DNA from 3 places in the Conyzicola lurida genome. Region 1 is predicted to be linked to each of the others. Evidence: predicted binding sites of a transcription regulator. Region 1 holds the regulator's gene; each other region holds the start of a gene.
What was found. Region 1 encodes HrcA, which represses chaperone genes, less so after heat shock. Its sites were predicted from a motif close to TTNGCACTCGNNNNNNNCGAGTGCNAA; they were not measured.

Region 1 (6,660 bases):
GTGTTCTGCGCCTCGTCGAGGATGATGAACGCGTTGTTGAGCGTGCGGCCGCGCATGTAGGCGAGCGGTGCCACCTCGATGGTGCCGGCGGCCAGCAGCTTCGGGACCAGTTCCGGGTCCATCATCTCGTTGAGCGCGTCGTAGAGCGGGCGGAGGTAGGGGTCGATCTTGTCGTTGAGGCTGCCCGGCAGGAAGCCGAGCCGCTCCCCCGCCTCGACCGCGGGACGGGTCAGGATGATGCGCTCGACCTCTTTGCGCTGGAGCGCCTGCACGGCCTTGGCCATCGCGAGGTACGTCTTGCCGGTTCCCGCCGGGCCGATGCCGAACACGATGGTGTTCTGGTCGATCGCGCTGACGTACTCTTTCTGGCCGCTCGTCTTGGGCCGCACGGTCGTGCCGCGGCTGGAGACGATCGGTTCGCTGAGCAGGGTGGACGGGCTGCCCGTCTTCTCGCGCAGAATACGGGCGGACTGGGTGACCTCTGTGTCGCCGAGATCGACGCCGTTGCGAATCATCTGGATGAGCTCCTCGACCAGCAGGAGTGCTGGGTGCAGTTGATCGGAACTGTCCTCGACGTCGGGGTCGACGGACAGGGTGATGCGGTTGCCGCGGACGTGCACGCTGACGAGCGGGAACTGGCGCTCGATGGTGTGCAGAAGCCGGTCCTGCGGTCCGAGGAGCCGCACCATGGCGACCCCGTCGACCTCGAGATCGACCCGGTGGAACGTGGGTTCCGGGACGGTGCTGGCGTTGATCGGCCTGTCGCTGCTCATCGGCCTGTTACTGCTAGTCGGCAAGGGTTCCTTCCGGGAGTTGCCCGCCCAGCACGTGTGCGTGGACGTGGAATACGGTCTGGCCGGCGCTTTCGCCGGTGTTGAAGACGAGTCGGTACTCGCCGTCGGAGCGTTCGGCGGCGAGCTGGTCGGCAACCGCCACCATCTCGGCGAGGAGTGCCGGGTCCGCCTTCGCGAGTTCGCCGACGGAGCGGTACTCGCCCGTCTTCGGGATCACGAGCAGGTGCACGGGCGCCTGCGGGGCGATGTCGGTGATCGCGAACACGGATTCGCTCTCGTAGACGATGTCCGCGGGAATCTCGCGCGCGAGGATTCGGCTGAAGATCGACGGCTCGGAAGTAGACATAGCCACCAGCTTAATCGCTGGCGGTCACCACCGGCCGAGTTTCGCGTTCAGCACAGCGATCGCCGCCGGGCCCGCGGTGGAGGTGCGCAGCACGGTGTCGCCGAGGCGCACCAGGGTGGCCCCCGCCGCGGTGAGCGCCTCGAGTTCGTGCGGCGCGATGCCGCCCTCCGGCCCGACGACGAGCACGATGTCGCGGTCGTCGGGTTCGAGCGCGCTCAGGGCGAGCTCCGCCGTCGGCTCGAGCACGAGCATCCGCACCTCGGACGACAGCCGCACGAGCTGGTTCGTGCTGACCAGGTCGAGCACGTCGGGCAGCCAGGCACGGATCGACTGCTTGGTCGCCTCGCGCACGATCGCGGTCCAGCGGTCGTGGCCCTTGGCGACCTTCGCACCCTCCCAGCGGGAGATCGACCGGGCGGCCGTCCACGGGATGACGCCGTCGATGCCCAGCTCGGTGGCCGCCTGCACCGCGAGCTCGTCGCGGTCGCCCTTGGCCAGTGCCTGGGCGAGGAAGATCGCCGGCTCGGTGCGGGGCACGTCGGTGACCTCGACGGCCTCGATCGTGAGGTCGGTGTGCTCGGCGGTGACCACGGTGCCGGTCACGACGAGCCCGCGGCCGTTGCCGATCGACACCGTCTCGCCGACCGCGAGACGGCTGACGGTGACCGCGTGCCGCGCTTCCGCACCCTCGACCGACACCCGTGACCCGACCTCGGCGGTCGAGACGAGCTCGTTCAGGTAGAAGTGCGCCATGGGTGTCAGACGTTCAGGAAGCGGTCGCGCAGCTTGGCGAACAGTCCCTGCTGGAACGACGCGAGGTGCGGCGCCTTGGCCTTGTGGCTGCCGGCGAACTGGCGGATGAGCTCCTGCTCCTTGCCGTTGAGCTTCGTCGGCGTCACGACCTGCACGCCGATCTTGAGGTCGCCACGGCCGCCGCCGCGGAGCTTGCTGACTCCGCGGTCTTTGATCGTGAGGATGTCGGCGCTCTGCGTTCCCGGCTTGAGGTCGAGCTCGAGCTCGCCGTCGAGGGCGTCGACGCGGACGCGGGTGCCGAGCACGGCATCCGCCATGCTCACCTCGAGGGTGGCCATCAGGTCGTCGCCGTTGCGGCTGTAGACCTCGTGGTGCTTGACCTTGATCTCGAGGTACAGGTCGCCGTTGGCCCCGCCGGCGGGACCGACCTCACCCTGGTTCGGCAGCTGCAGGCGCAGTCCGGTGTCGACTCCCGCGGGGATGTCGACGGTCATCTTGCGCGTGGCGCGCACGCGGCCCTGGCCGGCGCAGGTGGGGCACGGGTTCGGGATGACGGTGCCGTAGCCGCGGCAGGTGCCACAGGGGCTCGACGTCATGATGTTGCCGAGCAGGCTGCGGACGGCGCGCTGGATCTGGCCGGACCCGTGGCAGATATCGCAGACGACGGCGCGGGTTCCGGGGGCGCAGCAGCTGCCCTCGCAGGTGTCGCAGAGGATCGCGGTGTTCACCTCGAGGTCGCGCTTGGTGCCGAAGATGACCTCGTCGAGGTCGACCTCCACGCGCAGGAGGGCGTCGCCGCCGCGTTCCTTGCGCGACCGGGGTGCCGCTCCGCTTCCGCCGCCGCCGGGGGCTCCGCCGCCGAAGAAGGTCTCGAAGATGTCGCTGAATCCGCCGAAACCCTGGGCGCCGCCGAACTGGCCGCTGCCCTGGTTGTCGTATTCCTGCCGCTGGCGCGCGTCGCTCAGCACGTCGTAGGCGTGCGTGACCTGCTTGAACCGGTCGGACGCGCTCGGCTCGGGGTTCACGTCGGGGTGGAACTCTCGGGCCAGCTTGCGGTAGGCCTTCTTGATCTCTTCGGGAGACGCCGACTTGTCGACGCCGAGTACTTCATAGTGGTCAGCCACAGTTACTTGTCAATCCTCACGCTGGTGGTGGTCACGGCGGTGTCGATGGTCATCGGTCTCCATCGTCGCCGAGCAGTCTGGTCAGGTAGCGGGCGACTGCTCGCACCGCTGCCATGTTGTTGGAATAGTCCATGCGGGTCGGGCCGAGCACGCCTAGCCGGGCGAGTGCGCCACCCGAGGACGTGTAGCCGCTCGAAAGCACCGAGGTCTCGCCGAGTCCGAACTCGGCGTTCTCGCGCCCGATGGTGACGGCGACGCCGTGGTGGTCGCCGTCGACCTCGCCGAAGAGCTTGAGCAGGGTGACCTGTTCTTCGATCGCCTCGAGCACCGGGAAGATGCTGCCGTTGAAGTCCTCTTCCGTGCGCACGAGGTTCGCGGTGCCGGCCATCACCAGTCGTTCCTGGCGACGCTCGGTGGCCTGTTCGACGATCGAGGCGGCGATCTGCGTGACGAGGTCGCGGCGGTCGGCGGGATAGCTCGCGCCGATGTGGGCGAGCGAGCCGGCGACCTCGGCGAGAGCGAGTCCGCCGAGGCGCGCGTTGAGGGTGCTGCGGAGCTCGGCGAGGAAGAGTTCGTCGATGTCTCCGGCGGTGTCGACGAGGCGTTGCTCGACCCGGCCGGTGTCGGTGATGAACACGGTCATCAGGCGGCGCGGAGCGAGAGGCACGATCTCGACGTGACGGACGCGCGATCGGGAGAGAGTGGGGTACTGCACGAGGGCGACCTGGTGGGTGAGCTGCGAGAGCAGGCGCACGGTGCGCGACAGCACGTCGTCGAGGTCGACCGATTGGCCGAGGAAGGTCTCGATGGCCTGACGCTGCGCCGAGCTGAGCGGTCTCAGGTCGGCCAACTGGTCGACGAAGACGCGGTAGCCCTTATCGGTCGGGACGCGGCCGGAGGAGGTGTGCGGTGCGACGATGAGCTCTTCTTCTTCGAGCAGGGCCATGTCGTTGCGGATGGTCGCCGCGGAGACCCCGAAGGAGTGCCGTTCGACGATCGACTTCGACCCCACCGGCTCACGGGAGGCCACGTAGTCCTGCACGATGACACGGAGGACCTCGAGACTGCGATCCGACACCATGTCGCACCCTCCCTTCGCCCGTTGGCACTCGAACTGCCTGACTGCCAATTGTACCGCGCTGCGCCGAGTGGGAGGGATTGCACGCACCGGACGGAGGCAGTACCGTGTGGAAGCACTTCGAGACCACCCCCGAACGGGGGTCAGGCGAAAGGCACACCCCCCGCAGTGACAGACTCCGTATCCTCCCGCGCCCGCGCGCTCCGCGACGACCGCGCGTGGGCGAGCCTCGCCCATCTCGGCGGTGTGCTCGGCCCGATTCCGGCCCTGATCGTCTTCGTCGTCACCCGGCAGCGCGCGGGGGTGGCGCGGAAGGAATCGAAGGAAGCCCTCAACTGGCAGATCACCGCGGCGATCGGATACGTCTCGCTGCTGGTCGTCGCGGGCGTGCTGTCGCTGGCGATGTCGCTCGTGTCGCTGGGTCCGGCCGCGTCGCTCACCCTGGTGCTCCCCGCCGCGCTGTACGCGCTGAACGTCGTGCTCTCGCTCACCGCGAGCTCGCGGGTCAACGCGGGCGGGGAGTACCGCTATCCGGTGTCGGTGCGCTTCCTGCGCTGACGTCCTCGACGAAAAGTCAGCGCTGCGAAAATAATCGCGACAATCACTGAGCTTCCCTGCTTTAATGAGCGCATGACAGACGCGCCCCCGCCCTCAGACAACTATCAGCCGACCACGCCGCAGCCGCTCAGCCCGAGCGACGAGCGACTGTGGGCCACCCTCATCCACGTGGGAGGGATCTTGTTCTACTTCGTCCCGGCCCTCGTCGGGTACCTCGTCCTCAAGGACCGCGGCCCCTTCATCCGGGCGCACACCCTCACCGCGCTCAACTTCCAGCTCTCGATGTTGATCTACTGGGTGGCAGCGACCGTGCTCGCCGCCATCACCCTCGGCATCCTGTCGATCCTCTACCTGGCGATCTTCGTCGTCGTCGTGGTTTTCAGCATCATCGCCGCCGTCGCCGCCAACAAGGGCGAGACCTACAAGTACCCGCTGACGATCCAGTTCATCAAGTAGCACCCGCTCCCGCGTTTACTCCAGCAGGCGTCGTACGACGGCGTCGGCCAGCAGCCGCCCTCGCAGGGTCAGTTCCACTGATCCGCGCAGGGCGGCTGCCGCGTTAACGAGTTCGTCGGCGATCAGGCCGGCGACGGCGGTGCGGCCCGACGGCTCAAGTTCGTCGATGCGCAGGCCCTCACGGATGCGGGTGAGCAGCAGCACGCGCTCCACTCGTCGCGTCTCGGCGTCGAGCGTCTCACGCCCGGCCGCGGGCGAGAGGCCCGCGAGGATGCGGTCGGCGTACGCCGACGGGTGCTTCACGTTCCACCAGCGCACTCCCCCGACATGGCTGTGCGAACCGGGGCCGATGCCCCACCAGTCGTGGCCCTGCCAGTACGACAGGTTGTGCCGCGAGCGGTGGGCGGAGTCGCGCGACCAGTTGCTCACCTCGTACCAGTCGTACCCGGCAGCGGCGAGCTTGGCGTCGAGCAGCTCGTACATGTCGGCCTGCAGGTCGTCGTCGGGCCGCGCCACCTCGCCGCGGCGGATCTGCCGGGCGAGCTTCGTGCCGTCCTCGATGATGAGCGCGTAGGCGGAGATGTGGTCGGGATTCTCGGCGAGCACCGCGTCGATCGAGGCTTCCCAGTCGAGGAGCGACTCCCCCGGCGTGCCGTAGATGAGATCGAGGCTGACCTGCAGTCCGGCCTCTCGCGCCCAGGCGACGACGAGCGGGATACGCTTCGGGTCGTGGGTGCGCTCGAGGGTCGCGAGCACGTGCGGCACGGCCGACTGCATGCCGAACGAGACACGGGTGAAGCCGGCTGCCTTCAGCGCGAACAGATAGTCGCGGTCGACGGAGTCGGGGTTGGCCTCGGTGGTGACCTCGGCGCCGGGCTCGAGACCCCAGCCGTCGATGACCGAGGCGAGCATGGCGGCCAGGTCGGTGACCGGCAGCAGCGTGGGGGTTCCCCCGCCGAAGAAGACGGTCGAGACGCGGCGCTCGGGCAGCCCCGATTCGCGCAGCACCCGCCCGGCGAGGGCGACCTCTTCGATCGCCTGGCCCGCGTAGTCGCTGCGCTTGGCACCGCGCAGCTCTTCCGACGTGTAGGTGTTGAAGTCGCAGTACCCGCAGCGCACCCGGCAGAACGGCACGTGCACGTAGATCCCCAGGTGACGGCTCGCCGCGGCATCCATCACGGAAGACGGCAGGAGGCCGTCGGCGGGTGCCGGGTCGGCGAGGGGAAGGGCGCTGGGCATTGTCTGATTCTCTCAGACCGGCCCGGGTGCCGCCTGACGTCGGTCGAGGGCGAAGATCCGGATGTCGCGGCGAGCCGTCTTCTCGTAGTCGCGGTATCGCGGCCACTGCCGCTCGAGCACCGGCCAGACGTCCTCGGCCTGCCGCGGGTCGAGCAGCGTGGCCCGCACCGGCACCGTCTCGCGCCGGTAGTGCACCTCGGCGAGCGGGTTCGCGATGAGGTTCGCGGTCCACGCGGGGTGCCGCGGCAGCCCGAAGTTGCTGCCGGCGACGTACCAGCCGCCGTCCGGGCGGGGGAAGCACATGAGCGGGGT
Region 2 (6,660 bases), 1.4 Mb from region 1:
TCGATCGCCAACGGCGAGTGGACCGTCGCCGACGGCGCCACCTACGAGGTGCCGAACTTCGGCTGGAGCGCCGGCACCGGAGGCTACGACGCCGAGACCGGCGAGGGATCGCTGGCGTTCGCCGGGTCGATCGCCTTCACCGGCCACGGCGGCGTGCTGAACACCACGGTGTCGAACCCGCAGGTGCGCTTCATCGACGCCGACAGCGCCGTGCTGCTGCTCGACATCTCGGGCACCACGCAGGATGGTGCGGTCGTCGACACGAAGGCCGTCGAGTTCGCCGGCATCGACCTCGCGGGTGTGCTCGAAAACGACGGGGGAGCGGTGACCATCACCGCCGCCCCGGCCGCGCTCACCGACGCGGGTGCCGCGGCGTTCGGCACCTACCCGGCCGGGGAAGCGCTCGACCCGATCACGATCGCCTTCTCGACCGCGGCCGACTGCGCCGTGGCCGCCGAGGACGAGCCCGTGACGACGGCCACCGCCGCGCCTGAGGACGAAGCGGCCGCCCCGGTCGCCGCCACGACCGACCTCGGCTGGATCATCTGGGTCGTGCTCGCACTGCTCGTGATCGCCGTCATCGTGTTGCTCGTGATCGTGCTGCGCCGCAAGAAGTAACCGACGGGAGGAGGGCGTCGGCCGGGTTCTGTGCGAACCGGTCCGGCGCCCTCCTTCTTTAATGAGTGGCAGGATGCTGCGGTGGGCGAAAACGACGAGACGACGGCCGAGTGGTACCTCCGTTTCGCCCGCGGCGAGGCCCACGGCCGCTCGGAGATCTACGAGCGCTGGGCGCTCGGCGTGGCCGCGGAACCGCGGCTGATCGCGCTTCTGGACGAGTTGCCCGCCCAGAAGCGGCATCCGCCCCTCCTCTTCGCCGTCACGCGCCTGCTCGGGGCCCCCGACGGAGCATACGAACCGTGGCGGGACTGGACGATCGCCCACTGGCCCGAGGTGCGCGCCGAAGCGCTCGTGCGGCTCACCCAGACCAACGAGCCGTTGCGTTGCGCCGCTCTGCTGCCCGCGCTCGCGCTCATCCCGGGGCCGCTCGCCCTGCTCGAGGTGGGCGTGGCGGCCGGGCTCTGCCTCTACCCCGACCGGTACAGCTACAGCTACGACGGCGGTGCGCCGCTGCACCCGGCCGACGGACCGAGCGCCCTGCTGCTCGAGTGTTCGACGAGCGGCGAGGTGCCGCTGCCCGCCGCGCTACCCGAGGTGGTCTGGCGGGCCGGCATCGATCTGGCGCCGCTCGACGTCGCCGACCCCGCCGATGACCGCTGGCTCGAAACGCTCATCTGGCCCGAACAGGCCGCGCGGCTCGAGCGCGTGCGGGCGGCAATCGCCATCGCGCGTGCCGATCCACCCCTACTAATAGAGGGGGACGTGACCGACGCACTGCCTGCCCTCGCGGCTCAAGCTCCCGCCGACGCGACGCTCGTCGTCATCTCGAGCGGGGTGCTGGTCTACGTCGCGCGTCCCGGGCGCGAACGCTTCGTGTCGGCCGTACACGCCCTCGACGCGCGCTGGGTGTCGCTCGAGGCGGCAGGGCTGTTCCCGACCGTGGTCGACGGCATCGGCCGCGCCACCGGGCTGACGCACGAGGAGCTGCGCGGCCGGTTCGCGCTCGCGCTCGACGGCGATCCGCTCGCCTTCGTCGCGCCCCACGGCGACCGCGTCGACTGGCTGGCCCGGCCCTGATGCGAGTGCTCTACGGCGCGTAGATCGCCCGCGCCAGAGCGTCGAGCACGAGCGGCGTCCGCGGCCCGAAGCTCAGGATCTCGCCGTCGGCCATATCGACGAAGCGACGATTCTGTCCCGCCGTAGTGAGTCCGATCACGGGCTTCGTCTCGATCAGCCCGTCCACGCCGCCGGCGCTCTCGATGCCGTCGGTCATCACGAGGATGAGGTCGGGGTTGCCCGCGACGAGCGCCTCGTCGGTCATGGGCTTCATGCCGTCCCAGCCGATCTCGCCCGCGACATCGATGCCGCCGACGCCCTCGATCAACTCGTCGGCGCCCGACTCCTCGCCGAACAGGTAGTAGATGCCCGATCCGCCCCGTAGATAGAGGAACAGCATGCGCACCTTGTCGGCGTCGTCCTGCGGCGCGACGGCGGCGATCTCCGCGATCGTGTCCGCGATCTCGGTCTGCAGGCTCGCCGCGAGCAACTCGCCCGCCGGAACCACGCCGAGCGCGGCCGCGACCTGCCGCGCCAACTCACTCACGCCGTCCATGCTCGGCGCGGTGTCGACGTAGACCACGTCGATGCCCGCCTCGCGCAGCTGCAGAATGACGTCGGTCGGGCCGATCGTGCCGTCGGTGATGAGCACGGTCGGGCGCAGCGCGAGCACCGCCTCGGTCGACACCGAGTGCCCGCCCGAGGTGATCAGCGGCAGGTCGGCCGCCTCGGGGAACGTCGTCGACACGTCGCGCCCGACGACACTGTCGCCCAGCCCCAGGCCGAAGATGGTCGCCGCGATCGACCCCGAGATGTCGAGGCCCAGAATGCGGTCGGTCGATTCGACCGTGATCGGGATGTCGCCCCCGAGGTCGTGCGAGGTGACAGTGGCCGGCAGCTGCTGTTCCGGGTCGGTCGCGACCGGCGTGATCGCGGCATCCTCGAGCACCGCTGTCGACGGGCCCTCGACGACGCGCGGGTCGTCGGCCAGGTCGAGTTCCGCGAGCGGTACCGACTGGTCGGCCGCCGGGGTCTCCGCCGCCGGCGCACCGGCATCGCTCGCGCAGCCGCCGAGCAGTGCGACGACGATCGCGGCCGAGAGCAGCGCGCCGAACGACGCGGGGCGGGGGAGTGTCATGCGGGAATCCTGTCGGCCGGGTGCGGCCACGAGGCCTGGATCGTCTATTTAGGATACCCTAAGTTCTCGCGCCCGGGGAGGCCGCGCCTGCGAACTGCCGCGTCATTGGGCGGTCGCACGGTTTCGCTGTCATAGGCTTGCGCAGAACGTGAGGGGTACAACCGTGGCCACGAGTGTGGAGTCGGCGAGTCTGCAGTCAGACCAGCCCGCCGCCCGCGCCCTCTCGGAGCGGGACCAGGCAGTTCTCGACTTCGAACGTCAGCTCTGGCGTCACGCCGGGGCGAAAGAGGAGGCGATCCGCGAGGTCTTCGGCCTTTCTGCCGCCCGGTATTATCAGATACTGAACACCGTGATCGATTCGCCGGCCGCTGTGCGCCACGATCCGATGCTCATCAAACGCTTGCAACGGGCGAGAGATGAACGAGTGACCGCCCGAGCTGCGCGATCACTCGCGAGTCCTCGCCCCGTGGACCGAGCAGGTAGCACCCTGCCAGACGAAACGACTGATTAGAACTATGGCCAGTTACCCGAAAGACCGGTTCGACGACCTGCCCAAGGACCTCGTTCGCGTCGGTGCCCACCGCGCCCCCAAGAAGCGCGGCGGCGGCTGGATCGGTTTCGCCTGGGCAGCACTCGCCACTCTGGTGCTCATCGTCGGCGGCCTGTTCACGCTCTCTCTCGTCGACCCGAGCATCCGCTTCGAGTTCCCCGGCCTGCCCGCAGCGAGCGAGCCGAGTGCGACGCCCACCGACGCCACCACTCCCACCGCTTTGCCCCTGACCGACCCCGCGCTGATCGATCCCGCGCGCGGCATCACGATCACCGTGCTCAACGGTTCGACCGTCGTCGGCCAGCAGGATGTCGCGGGCGCGGCACTCACCAGCCTCGGGTGGCCCGTGGGAAGCCTCACCACCGCGTCGACCAGTGACATCGAAGAGACCATCGTCTACTACAGCAACCCGGCCGACGAAGAGATCGCGCGCGGACTCGTGCAGGCCCTCGGCGTCGGAGACGTGCGCGAGAGCACCGCGTTCGTCGGTGCCCCGATCACGATCGTCCTGGGCGCCGACTACGCGCCCACGCCGTAGTCGCGAGCCGGTCTCGGCTGCCCTCACGGGGCATCCGATCGCTCTATAAATACAGAGCAGCGTTCACAAAAACGGGCCCGAACGGCCACTTGTGTTACCAATGTGTTTAATCCTTGTTTATTCATGTCGCAGGGGCCGCAACCCCCTCTTTTCCGCGCATCTGCCCGGTTACGATCTGGAATTGTTCGCACCGCGCATGGTGCGGGCGTCGAGATACACGCACCAGGGAGCAACACATGGCGAACGGAACCGTGAAGTGGTTCAACGCTGAAAAGGGATACGGATTTATCACCGTGGAGGGCGGGAGCCAGGACGTCTTCGTCCACTACTCCGCCATTGACATGGGGGGATACAAAGTTCTCGAAGAGGGTCAGAGCGTGACCTTCGAAATCGGCACCGGCAGCAAAGGCCCACAGGCGGAATCGGTGCGTCTCGCGCAGTAGCGCGACACCTTTTCCGCTCGCGACAATGACCCGTGTAATGCGGGTCATTGTTGTGCGCCCGGAGAGTTGACCGTCGATCCTCCCCGAGTGCCCCGTCGCTTTCTTGCACTCGTCCCTACCGAGTGCCCCGTCGCTTTCTTGCACTCGTCCCTACCGAGTGCTAATTTTGTGTCTGGCACTCGCATGGTTCGAGTGCTAAAGAATTCGGTAGGCAGACGTCCGGGAAGGACGAGAAACACACATGGCAAAGATCATTGCTTTCAACGAAGAGGCCCGTCGTGGCCTCGAGCGCGGCCTGAACATTCTGGCCGACGCCGTCAAGGTGACGCTCGGCCCGCGCGGCCGCAACGTCGTGCTCGAAAAGAAGTGGGGCGCGCCGACCATCACGAACGATGGTGTGTCGATCGCCAAGGAAATCGAACTGGACGACCCGTACGAGAAGATCGGCGCCGAGCTGGTCAAAGAGGTAGCCAAGAAGACGGATGACGTCGCCGGCGACGGAACGACCACCTCGGTCGTCCTCGCCCAGGCCCTCGTTCGCGAAGGACTCCGCAACGTCGCTGCCGGTGCTGACCCGATCAGCCTCAAGCGCGGCATCGAGAAGGCCACCTCGGCCGTCATCGAGGCACTCATCGCCTCCGCCAAGGAGATCGAGACCAAGGAAGAGATCGCGGCTACGGCTTCCATCTCCGCCGGCGACCCCGAGATCGGCGCACTGATCGCCGAGGCCATCGACAAGGTCGGCAAGGAAGGCGTCGTCACCGTCGAGGAGTCGAACACCTTCGGCACCGAGCTCGAGCTGACCGAGGGCATGCGCTTCGACAAGGGTTACCTGTCGGCATACTTCGTCACCGACCCCGAGCGCCAGGAAGCGGTCTTCGAAGACCCCTACATCCTCATCGTCAACGGCAAGATCTCCAACATCAAGGACCTCCTGCCCATCGTCGACAAGGTCATCCAGTCGGGCAAGCAGCTCCTCATCATCGCCGAAGACGTTGACGGCGAGGCTCTCGCGACTCTCGTTGTGAACAAGATCCGTGGCATCTTCAAGTCGGTCGCCGTCAAGGCTCCCGGCTTCGGCGACCGTCGCAAGGCGCAGCTGCAGGACATCGCCATCCTCACCGGTGGCCAGGTCATCTCCGAGGAGGTCGGTCTCAAGCTCGAGAACGCCACCCTCGACCTCCTGGGCCGCGCCCGCAAGGTCGTCATCACCAAGGACGAGACCACGATCATCGAGGGCACCGGCGACGCCGACGCCATCGCGGGCCGCGTCAAGCAGATCCGTGCCGAGATCGAGAACACCGACTCCGACTACGACCGCGAGAAGCTGCAGGAGCGCCTGGCCAAGCTGGCCGGCGGCGTTGCGGTCATCAAGGCCGGAGCCGCGACCGAGGTCGAGCTCAAGGAGCGCAAGCACCGCATCGAGGACGCCGTCCGTAACGCGAAGGCTGCCGTCGAAGAGGGCATCGTCGCCGGTGGTGGCGTCGCCCTCATCCAGGCCGGCAAGATCGCCTTCGAGTCCGCCGCAGTCACCGACCTCGTCGGCGACGAGGCGACCGGCGCGAACATCGTCCGCGTTGCCATCGACGCACCGCTCAAGCAGATCGCGCTCAACGCCGGTCTCGAGCCCGGTGTCGTCGCTGACAAGGTCCGTCACCTCCCCGTCGGCCAGGGCCTCAACGCCGCGACCGGCGAGTACGTCGACATGCTGGCCGCCGGCATCAATGACCCGGTGAAGGTCACGCGCTCGGCTCTGCTCAACGCTGCATCGATCGCGGGCCTGTTCCTGACGACCGAGGCTGTTGTCGCCGACAAGCCCGAGAAGAACCCCGCTCCGATGGGTGACCCGTCGGGCGGCATGGACTTCTAAGTCCTAGCAGTTCAGAAAATGGGCGGTCTCCTCACGGAGGCCGCCCATTTTTCTATCCCTTTCTGAGATCTCGTCGTCTGGCATACTGGTGCCGCCCTCGACTCGAAAGGACCCCATGCGCAGTCCTCGCGCCCAGCACGCAGCCGTCGCCGCACTCGTCATCCTCGCCTGCGCGGCATGCACCCCGGGTGCCGCCGAACCCGCCGCATCGCCCACACCCAGCGCCACCGTCGACCCGACCACCGAACCCACGGCCGAGCCCACGCTCCCGCCGGGCGGAGAGTCCTACGGCACGCTCGAGGAACTGCGCGTCGCGCTCACCGGCGCGGGCATCGACTGCCCGTCGCTCGTCGACCCGGCCGGTATCCCCGACGCCACCGAGTCCGGTTGGTGCCCCGACTACCAGTGGGGTCTCTCGATCTACCCCACCGTCGAAGCGCGCAACCA
Region 3 (6,660 bases), 1.3 Mb from region 1:
TCCTGCGGGTGCACCAATTCAACAAGCTGGAGATGTTCTCGTACGTGCACCCCGACCTCGCCGAGGCCGAGCACGAGAAGCTCGTCGGCTACCAGGAGTCGATGCTGCAGGCCTGCGGTCTCAGCTACCGCGTGATCGACGTGGCCGCCGGCGACCTCGGCTCGAGCGCCGCCCGCAAGTTCGACATCGAAGCGTGGGTTCCGACCCAGGGCACCTACCGCGAGCTCACCTCGACCAGCAACTGCACCACGTACCAGGCGCGCCGTCTCGACATCCGCTACCGCGGCGAGACGGGCAAGACCTCGCCGGTCTCGACCCTGAACGGCACCCTCGCCACCACGCGCTGGCTCGTCGCGATCCTCGAGACGCACCAGAAGGCCGACGGATCCGTCGTCGTGCCCGAGGCGCTGCGCCCGTACCTCGGCGGACTCGAGATCTTCGAGCCGGTCGCCTGATGAGCGCCGGGTCGACGGACGCCGAGCGCTGGCTGATCGCCCTCGACATCGACGGAACGGTGTTGCACGAGGACGGCACCCTCAGCGACAGCGTGGCCGAGCAGATCCTGCGCGTCAGCGGTCTCGGCCACGAGGTCATGCTGGCGACCGGCCGCTCGGTCGCGATGACGCTGCCGGTGCTCGACCGCCTCGGCATCACTCCCGACTACCTGGTCTGCTCCAACGGAGCGATCACGCTCAAGCGCGACGCCGACGCGCCGACCGGCTACGCACGCCACTTCGTCGAAACGTTCAACCCCGGCGAGGTGCTCACCACCATCAAGGCCAACCTCGAAGCGGCGCACTACGCCGTCGAAGACGAGACCGGCCTGTACCGCTTCACCGGGTTCTTCCCCGACGGCACTCTCGGGGCGAGCAGCCAGAAGGTCGAGTTCGACGAGCTGCTCGAGCACGACGCCACCCGCGTCGTCGTCATCTCGCCCGAGCACGACATCGAGGATTTCCTCTCCGTCGTCGAACGCATGGGTCTCCACAAGGTCAGCTACAACGTGGGCTGGACCGCCTGGCTCGACATCGCTCCCGACGGCGTGAACAAGTCGACAGCGCTCGAACGCGTACGCGGGCTGCTCGGCGTCCCGCGTTCGCGAGTGCTGGCGATCGGAGACGGGCGTAACGATGTCGACATGCTCGAGTGGGCCTCCGCCGAGGGTCGCGGAGTCGCTATGGGGCAGGCGCCGGCCGAGGTGGTCGCCGCCGCGAACGAGTCGACCGAAACAGACATCAACGACGGTGTCGCGCGGGTTCTGGCCTCGTTCTAACCCCCCTTTCACCCGGTAGGGGCCGATATTCAGGGTTGCGCGTCGGCCATCGGATACACTCGGGACTTGATTTGCCTGGAGGGCTGTCCGAGCGGCCGATGGAGCCAGTCTTGAAAACTGGTGATGTGAAAGCATTCGTGGGTTCGAATCCCACGCCCTCCGCTGTTTCGACTTCACCACGTTCCACTACCGAAAGGGTCCGCGATGAGTGAGCTTCGTCCACGATCAAACAGGTCTGCAACGGTCGCCGGCATCGCTCGTCACGGACAGCTGAAGAAAAGCGGACCCTGGGCGACAATCCTCAAGATCGTCGGGGCGGCGCTCGTCGTCGTCCTCGTCAGCGGGGCCTCCGTCGCCGCCATCGTCGTCAACCAGATCAGCGACCAGGTCACCACCGTCACCCTCGTCGGCGAGACCGAGGGGCCTCCGCCCAGCATCGGCGCCTACGAGGGCGGATTCAACATCCTCATCGTCGGCAGCGACCAGTGTGAGAAGGAAGGCGGGTGCGAGGACCGCACCGCCACGCTCAACGACGTCACCATGCTCCTGCACGTCTCGGAAGACCAGACCAACGCCGTCGCGGTGAGCTTCCCGCGCGACCTCGTCGTGCCGATCCCCTCGTGCCCGCGCGAAGACGGCTCGGGCAACAACTCGGCCATGTCGGCCCGCCCCATCAACGAGACGCTCTACTACGGCGGACTTCCCTGCACCGTCCTCACGGTCGAGGCGCTCACCGGCCTCGACATCCAGTTCGCCGGCCTCATCACCTTCAACGGCGTCATCAAGATGGGCGACGCCGTGGGCGGCGTGCCGGTCTGCGTCAACGGACCGATCGACGACAAGTACACCGGGCTCAAGATCGACGCCGCGGGAACGTACACGATGAGCGGTCAGGACGCCCTCAACTTCCTCCGCACGCGTCACGGCGTCGGCGACGGCAGCGACCTCACGCGCATCAGCTCGCAGCAGGTCTACCTCTCCTCGCTCGTGCGCACGCTGAAGAGCAGCGAGACCCTCGGCGACCCGCTCAAGCTCTACAACCTCGCGCAGGCCGCGACGCAGTCGATGACCCTGTCGCAGAACTTCTCCAGCCTCGACACCCTGGTCTCGATCGGTCTCGCGCTCAAGGACATCCCGCTCGCATCGGTCACCTTCGTGCAGTACCCCGGCACCACGGGTGTGGGCGGCGTCTACACCGGCAAGGTCGCCCCCGTGACGGCCAAGGCCGACGAGCTCTTCGCCCTGATCGCCGCCGACACCCCGTTCGCCCTGGCGAACGTCGGCGACGACCGCGGTTCCGAGGTCGACCCGAACGCACCGGTCGAGGTCGTCGACCCGACGGCCACCGCGGACCCGGCCGTCGACCCGCTCGCCGTTCTCGACATCACCGGCCAGACGGCCGCCGACTACACATGCTCGGTCGCCAATAACTAGGCGATCCGGCACAATGGGCGCAGTCCGCTGCGCCACCACGCACCGACGGGAGTCATCATGAATGAACTCGACGAGGGGCCTCAGAGTCAATCGCCCAGCACCATCGCGCGCCACGGACGGTTGAAGCATCCGCGCGGCTGGTCGACGGTCGTGAAGTTCATCGCGGCGGCCGTCGCCGTCATGCTCGTCGCGTCGGCGTCGATCGTGGCGATCGTCGCGGCCCAGGTGAGCGACGAAATCGACACGGTCGAGCTCGCCGGGCAGGAGTCGGGCGAAGCGCCGGCGATCGGCGCGATCGAGGGCGGCTTCAACATCCTCATCGTCGGCAGCGACGTCTGCGAAGACGGGTCGGGCTGCGCCGGCCGCGGCTCGGCCGAGCTGAACGACGTCACGATGCTCTTGCACGTGTCGGAAGACCAGACCAACGCGGTCGCGGTGAGCATCCCCCGCGACATGGTCGTGCGGATCCCGTCCTGCCCCGAAGCCGACGGCAGCGGCAGCTACTCCGCGATGTCCGCACAGCCGATCAACGTCAGCCTGTCGTACGGCGGACTGCCGTGCACCGTGCTCACCGTCGAGGAACTCACGGGACTCGACATCCAATATGCCGGTCTTATCAAATTCAGCGGCGTCGTCGCCATGTCGAACGCGATCGGCGGTGTGCCGGTCTGCGTGAGCGGTCCGATCGACGACAAGTACTCGGGGCTCGTGCTGCCCGAGGCGGGCACCTACACCCTTTCCGGCGAGCAGGCGCTGGCGTTCCTGCGCTCGCGTCACGGCGTCGGCGACGGCAGCGACCTCACGCGCATCAGCTCGCAGCAGGTGTTCCTGTCGTCGCTGCTGCGCACGATCAAGAGCAGCGACACCCTCGGCGACCCGGTGAAGGTGTACAACCTGGCCCGGGCTGCGACCTCGTCGATGACCCTGTCGTCCAATTTCGCCCAGCTCGACACGCTCGCATCGATCGCGCTCGCGCTCAGGGACATCCCGCTCGACCGCTTCTCGTTCGTGCAGTACCCGAGCACCACGGGCGGTACCGGCGTCTACGCGGGCAAGGTCCAGCCGGTCGAGGCGCAGGCCAGCGAGCTCTTTGCGAAGATCCTCGCCGACGAGCCCTTCTCGCTGCCGGCCGGGGGCGACGGCGAAGGCGCGACCGCCGATCCGACCGCCGTTCCCGAGACGTCGGATGCCGCGACCGCCGAGCCCCTCGACGAGCTCGACCTGCGTGGGCAGACCGCCGCCGACTCGACCTGTTCGATCGCCCAATAGGGCCCTTTCCGCGGGCGCGCACAAACTGCCGGCGGGAATTGGCTATGATTGCTGACGAACAACTAGGGAGACGTCGCATAGTTCGGCCTAGTGCACCACCCTGCTAAGGTGGAGTACCCTAACGGGTACCGAGGGTTCAAATCCCTCCGTCTCCGCACTTCAAGCCCGCTAGATCCTCTCGATCTAGCGGGTTTTTGTGTGTCTGGGATAGCCGCCTCGTCCACGGCGCCTACACGAGCGCTCTCTCAGGCCAGCCCATACCGCGGTCGGTGCGACGACACCATTGCCGCGCCACGTTGAGGTACGGTCGCGGTGTTCCCTTCCACGATCCTTCCCACCGATCCGGGTACCGAACGCATCAGCTCGACGTTGAGGGCACAACGACACCGGAGCGCGAAGGGGGATTACGGCGGCCGTGCGCTCTCGGCGAACTCCCAGAAATCCCACTTGGCACTCTCGGCCTGAGAGTGCTAAAAAATTGTTGTCGAGCCAATCAGGGCTCGCCTCAACGGAAGGGGAATCCTCATTATGGACATGTCGTTTGATCCTTTCAGCGAACTGGACCGCGTCGCCGACAACCTGCTCCAGCTGCGGCGTGGACCGCGGCTGATGCCCGTCGATCTGTATCGCAACGGCGACCAGTACGTGCTCGCCGCCGACCTGCCGGGCATCGATCCCGGGTCGGTCGACGTGGACGTCGACGGCCAGCTGCTCACCATCCGCGCGCAGCGCACGGCGGCCCAGCCCGACGGCGCGAAGTGGCTCTCGCAGGAGCGCCCGTACGGCAGCTACCTGCGCCAGTTCAGCCTCGGGGTCGGCATCGACCGCGACCGGATCAGCGCCCACTACGACAACGGCGTGCTGAGCGTGATCGTGCCGGTGAGCGAGAAGGCGAAGCCGCGCAAGATCGAGATCGCCACGCAGGCCAGCGGTTCGGAGAACCAGCCGACGCTCACCACCTGATCGCCCTACACGGTTCAGGCGGAATCGGGGCCAGCTCCTCTGGGGCTGGCCCCGAACCGTGTCCCGGGCTAGACAGGAAGCCGACCACCGAACGAAATGGGAGACCTCCATGTCGATACCCGCACAGCAGATCGAAGCCCCCGGCCTGACCGACGAGCTCACGCCCCGTCCCGACCACGGCGAGGACTCGTACCGCGGGTCGGGCAAGCTGCTCGGCAAGACCACGATCATCACGGGCGCCGACAGCGGCATCGGGCGGGCCGTAGCCATCGCGTTCGCGCGGGAGGGCGCCGACGTGGTGATCGGCTATCTCGAAGAGGACGCCGACGCCGAGGAGACCCGCCGCTGGGTCGAAGAGGCAGGCCGTACGGCCGTCCTGGTGCGCGGTGACCTCTCCGACCCCGCCGAATGCCGACGGCTCGTGGATGTCGCGATCGAGCGGTTCGGCCGCCTCGACGTGCTCGTGCACAACGCCGCGTTCCAGCGCACCCACGAGAACCTCGCCGAGATCGACGACGCCGAGTGGGACCACACGCTGGCGACCAACCTCAGCGCCTACTTCCACCTCGCGAAGGCCGCGGAGCCGCACCTGGAGAGCGGGGCGTCGATCATCGCGACATCCTCGATTCAGGCCGACAGTCCGACGCCTCAGCTGCTGCCGTACGCGGCCACCAAAGCGGCGATCACGAACCTGACCACGTCGCTCGCGCAGTTGCTCGGCCCCCGCGGCATCCGGGCCAATGTCGTCGCGCCCGGACCGATCTGGACGCCGCTGATCCCCGCGACCATGCCGCCCGAGAAGGTCGAGTCGTTCGGTACCGACACGCCCCTCGGCCGGGCCGGCCAGCCCGCAGAGCTCGCCTCCGCGTACGTGATGCTCGCCTCCGACGAGTCCAGCTACACGACGGGCGCGGTCATCGCCGTGACGGGCGGGCGCCCGCTGCTCTGAGACAGATCCCGCGGTTGTCGAGGGCTACACGCGCAGCGCCTCGTACAGGGCGAGCGGCTCGTCGGGACCGAACCCGGCGGACACGAACTCGCCCGGCTCGCCGACCCTGTCGGAGTAGCCCTCGGCCTCCTCGATGTACACGACGGAGTGTGGCGTCACCAGAACGCTCACGAACTCGTCGCCGGCGGCGAGCAGCGGCACGAAAGCCCCGCCGGCGAGCACCGCGTCGACGATCTTCCGTTTGAGATCGCCGAGGTCTTGCGACGGCGACAGGATGAACCGCTTGTTGCCGACCCGGATTTTCTGCGTACTCATCAGATACCCCTCATTTCTCAGATCGCGCCGCCGGGAACCGTCTCCCCCGAGACTCCTGGACAACACTTGTACGCGTCCATCCTTCGCCCCGGCGGCATGGGGCGCAATCCCACCGAGAAAACAAATACTGCGGGCGGATGTCGCCCCGACGCGGGATCCGCGGGCGGGCTAGGCGCTCCGCTCGGTGCTGACGACCGCCCAACCGCCCGCCGGGACGACGATGTGGTCGCCGTCGAGCGCCGCGTCGCCGGCGACCAGCTCGTTCGCGGCAGTGCCGGGGACGCGCAGTTCGGCGTCCGAGATGTTGAGCGCGGTGATGACGGCGTCTGCGCCGACCGCGGTACGCACGATGAGAGTCCCGTTCGCGACATCCACCACATCGGAGTGTGCGCGTACGAGCCAGGGGTGACGGCGGCGCACGCCGATCAGCTGGCGGTGCGTGTGCAGCAGGGCGGCC

Region 2: groL (chaperonin GroEL) is a predicted target of HrcA. The motif match lies at 4,516-4,542, and genes of this name have one in related genera.
Region 3: HD599_RS15350 (Hsp20/alpha crystallin family protein) is a predicted target of HrcA. The motif match lies at 4,424-4,450, and genes of this name have one in related genera.

What each region holds. Positions count from the first base shown of each region.
Region 1 is NZ_JACHMJ010000001.1:1,816,175-1,822,834, forward strand. It holds gene HD599_RS08725 (PhoH family protein) at 1-689, opposite strand, end outside; gene HD599_RS08730 (histidine triad nucleotide-binding protein) at 787-1,140, opposite strand; gene HD599_RS08735 (16S rRNA (uracil(1498)-N(3))-methyltransferase) at 1,165-1,893, opposite strand; gene dnaJ (molecular chaperone DnaJ) at 1,899-3,017, opposite strand; gene hrcA (heat-inducible transcriptional repressor HrcA) at 3,067-4,098, opposite strand; gene HD599_RS08750 (magnetosome magnetite crystal formation protein family) at 4,264-4,653, shown strand; gene HD599_RS08755 (DUF4870 domain-containing protein) at 4,726-5,109, shown strand; gene hemW (radical SAM family heme chaperone HemW) at 5,125-6,348, opposite strand; gene HD599_RS08765 (nitroreductase family deazaflavin-dependent oxidoreductase) at 6,361-6,660, opposite strand, start outside.
Region 2 is NZ_JACHMJ010000001.1:395,998-402,657, forward strand. It holds gene HD599_RS01980 (HtaA domain-containing protein) at 1-618, shown strand, start outside; gene HD599_RS01985 (DUF2332 family protein) at 700-1,695, shown strand; gene HD599_RS01990 (heme/hemin ABC transporter substrate-binding protein) at 1,706-2,812, opposite strand; gene HD599_RS01995 (DUF3263 domain-containing protein) at 2,988-3,323, shown strand; gene HD599_RS02000 (LytR C-terminal domain-containing protein) at 3,328-3,900, shown strand; gene HD599_RS02005 (cold-shock protein) at 4,137-4,343, shown strand; gene groL (chaperonin GroEL) at 4,585-6,213, shown strand; gene HD599_RS02015 (hypothetical protein) at 6,329-6,660, shown strand, end outside.
Region 3 is NZ_JACHMJ010000001.1:3,145,408-3,152,067, reverse strand. It holds gene serS (serine--tRNA ligase) at 1-455, shown strand, start outside; gene HD599_RS15375 (HAD family hydrolase) at 455-1,273, shown strand; tRNA gene HD599_RS15370 (tRNA-Ser) at 1,351-1,435, shown strand; gene HD599_RS15365 (LCP family protein) at 1,478-2,707, shown strand; gene HD599_RS15360 (LCP family protein) at 2,765-3,976, shown strand; tRNA gene HD599_RS15355 (tRNA-Ser) at 4,043-4,131, shown strand; gene HD599_RS15350 (Hsp20/alpha crystallin family protein) at 4,505-4,939, shown strand; gene HD599_RS15345 (SDR family oxidoreductase) at 5,049-5,888, shown strand; gene HD599_RS15340 (hypothetical protein) at 5,913-6,203, opposite strand; gene HD599_RS15335 (alpha-amylase family protein) at 6,372-6,660, opposite strand, start outside.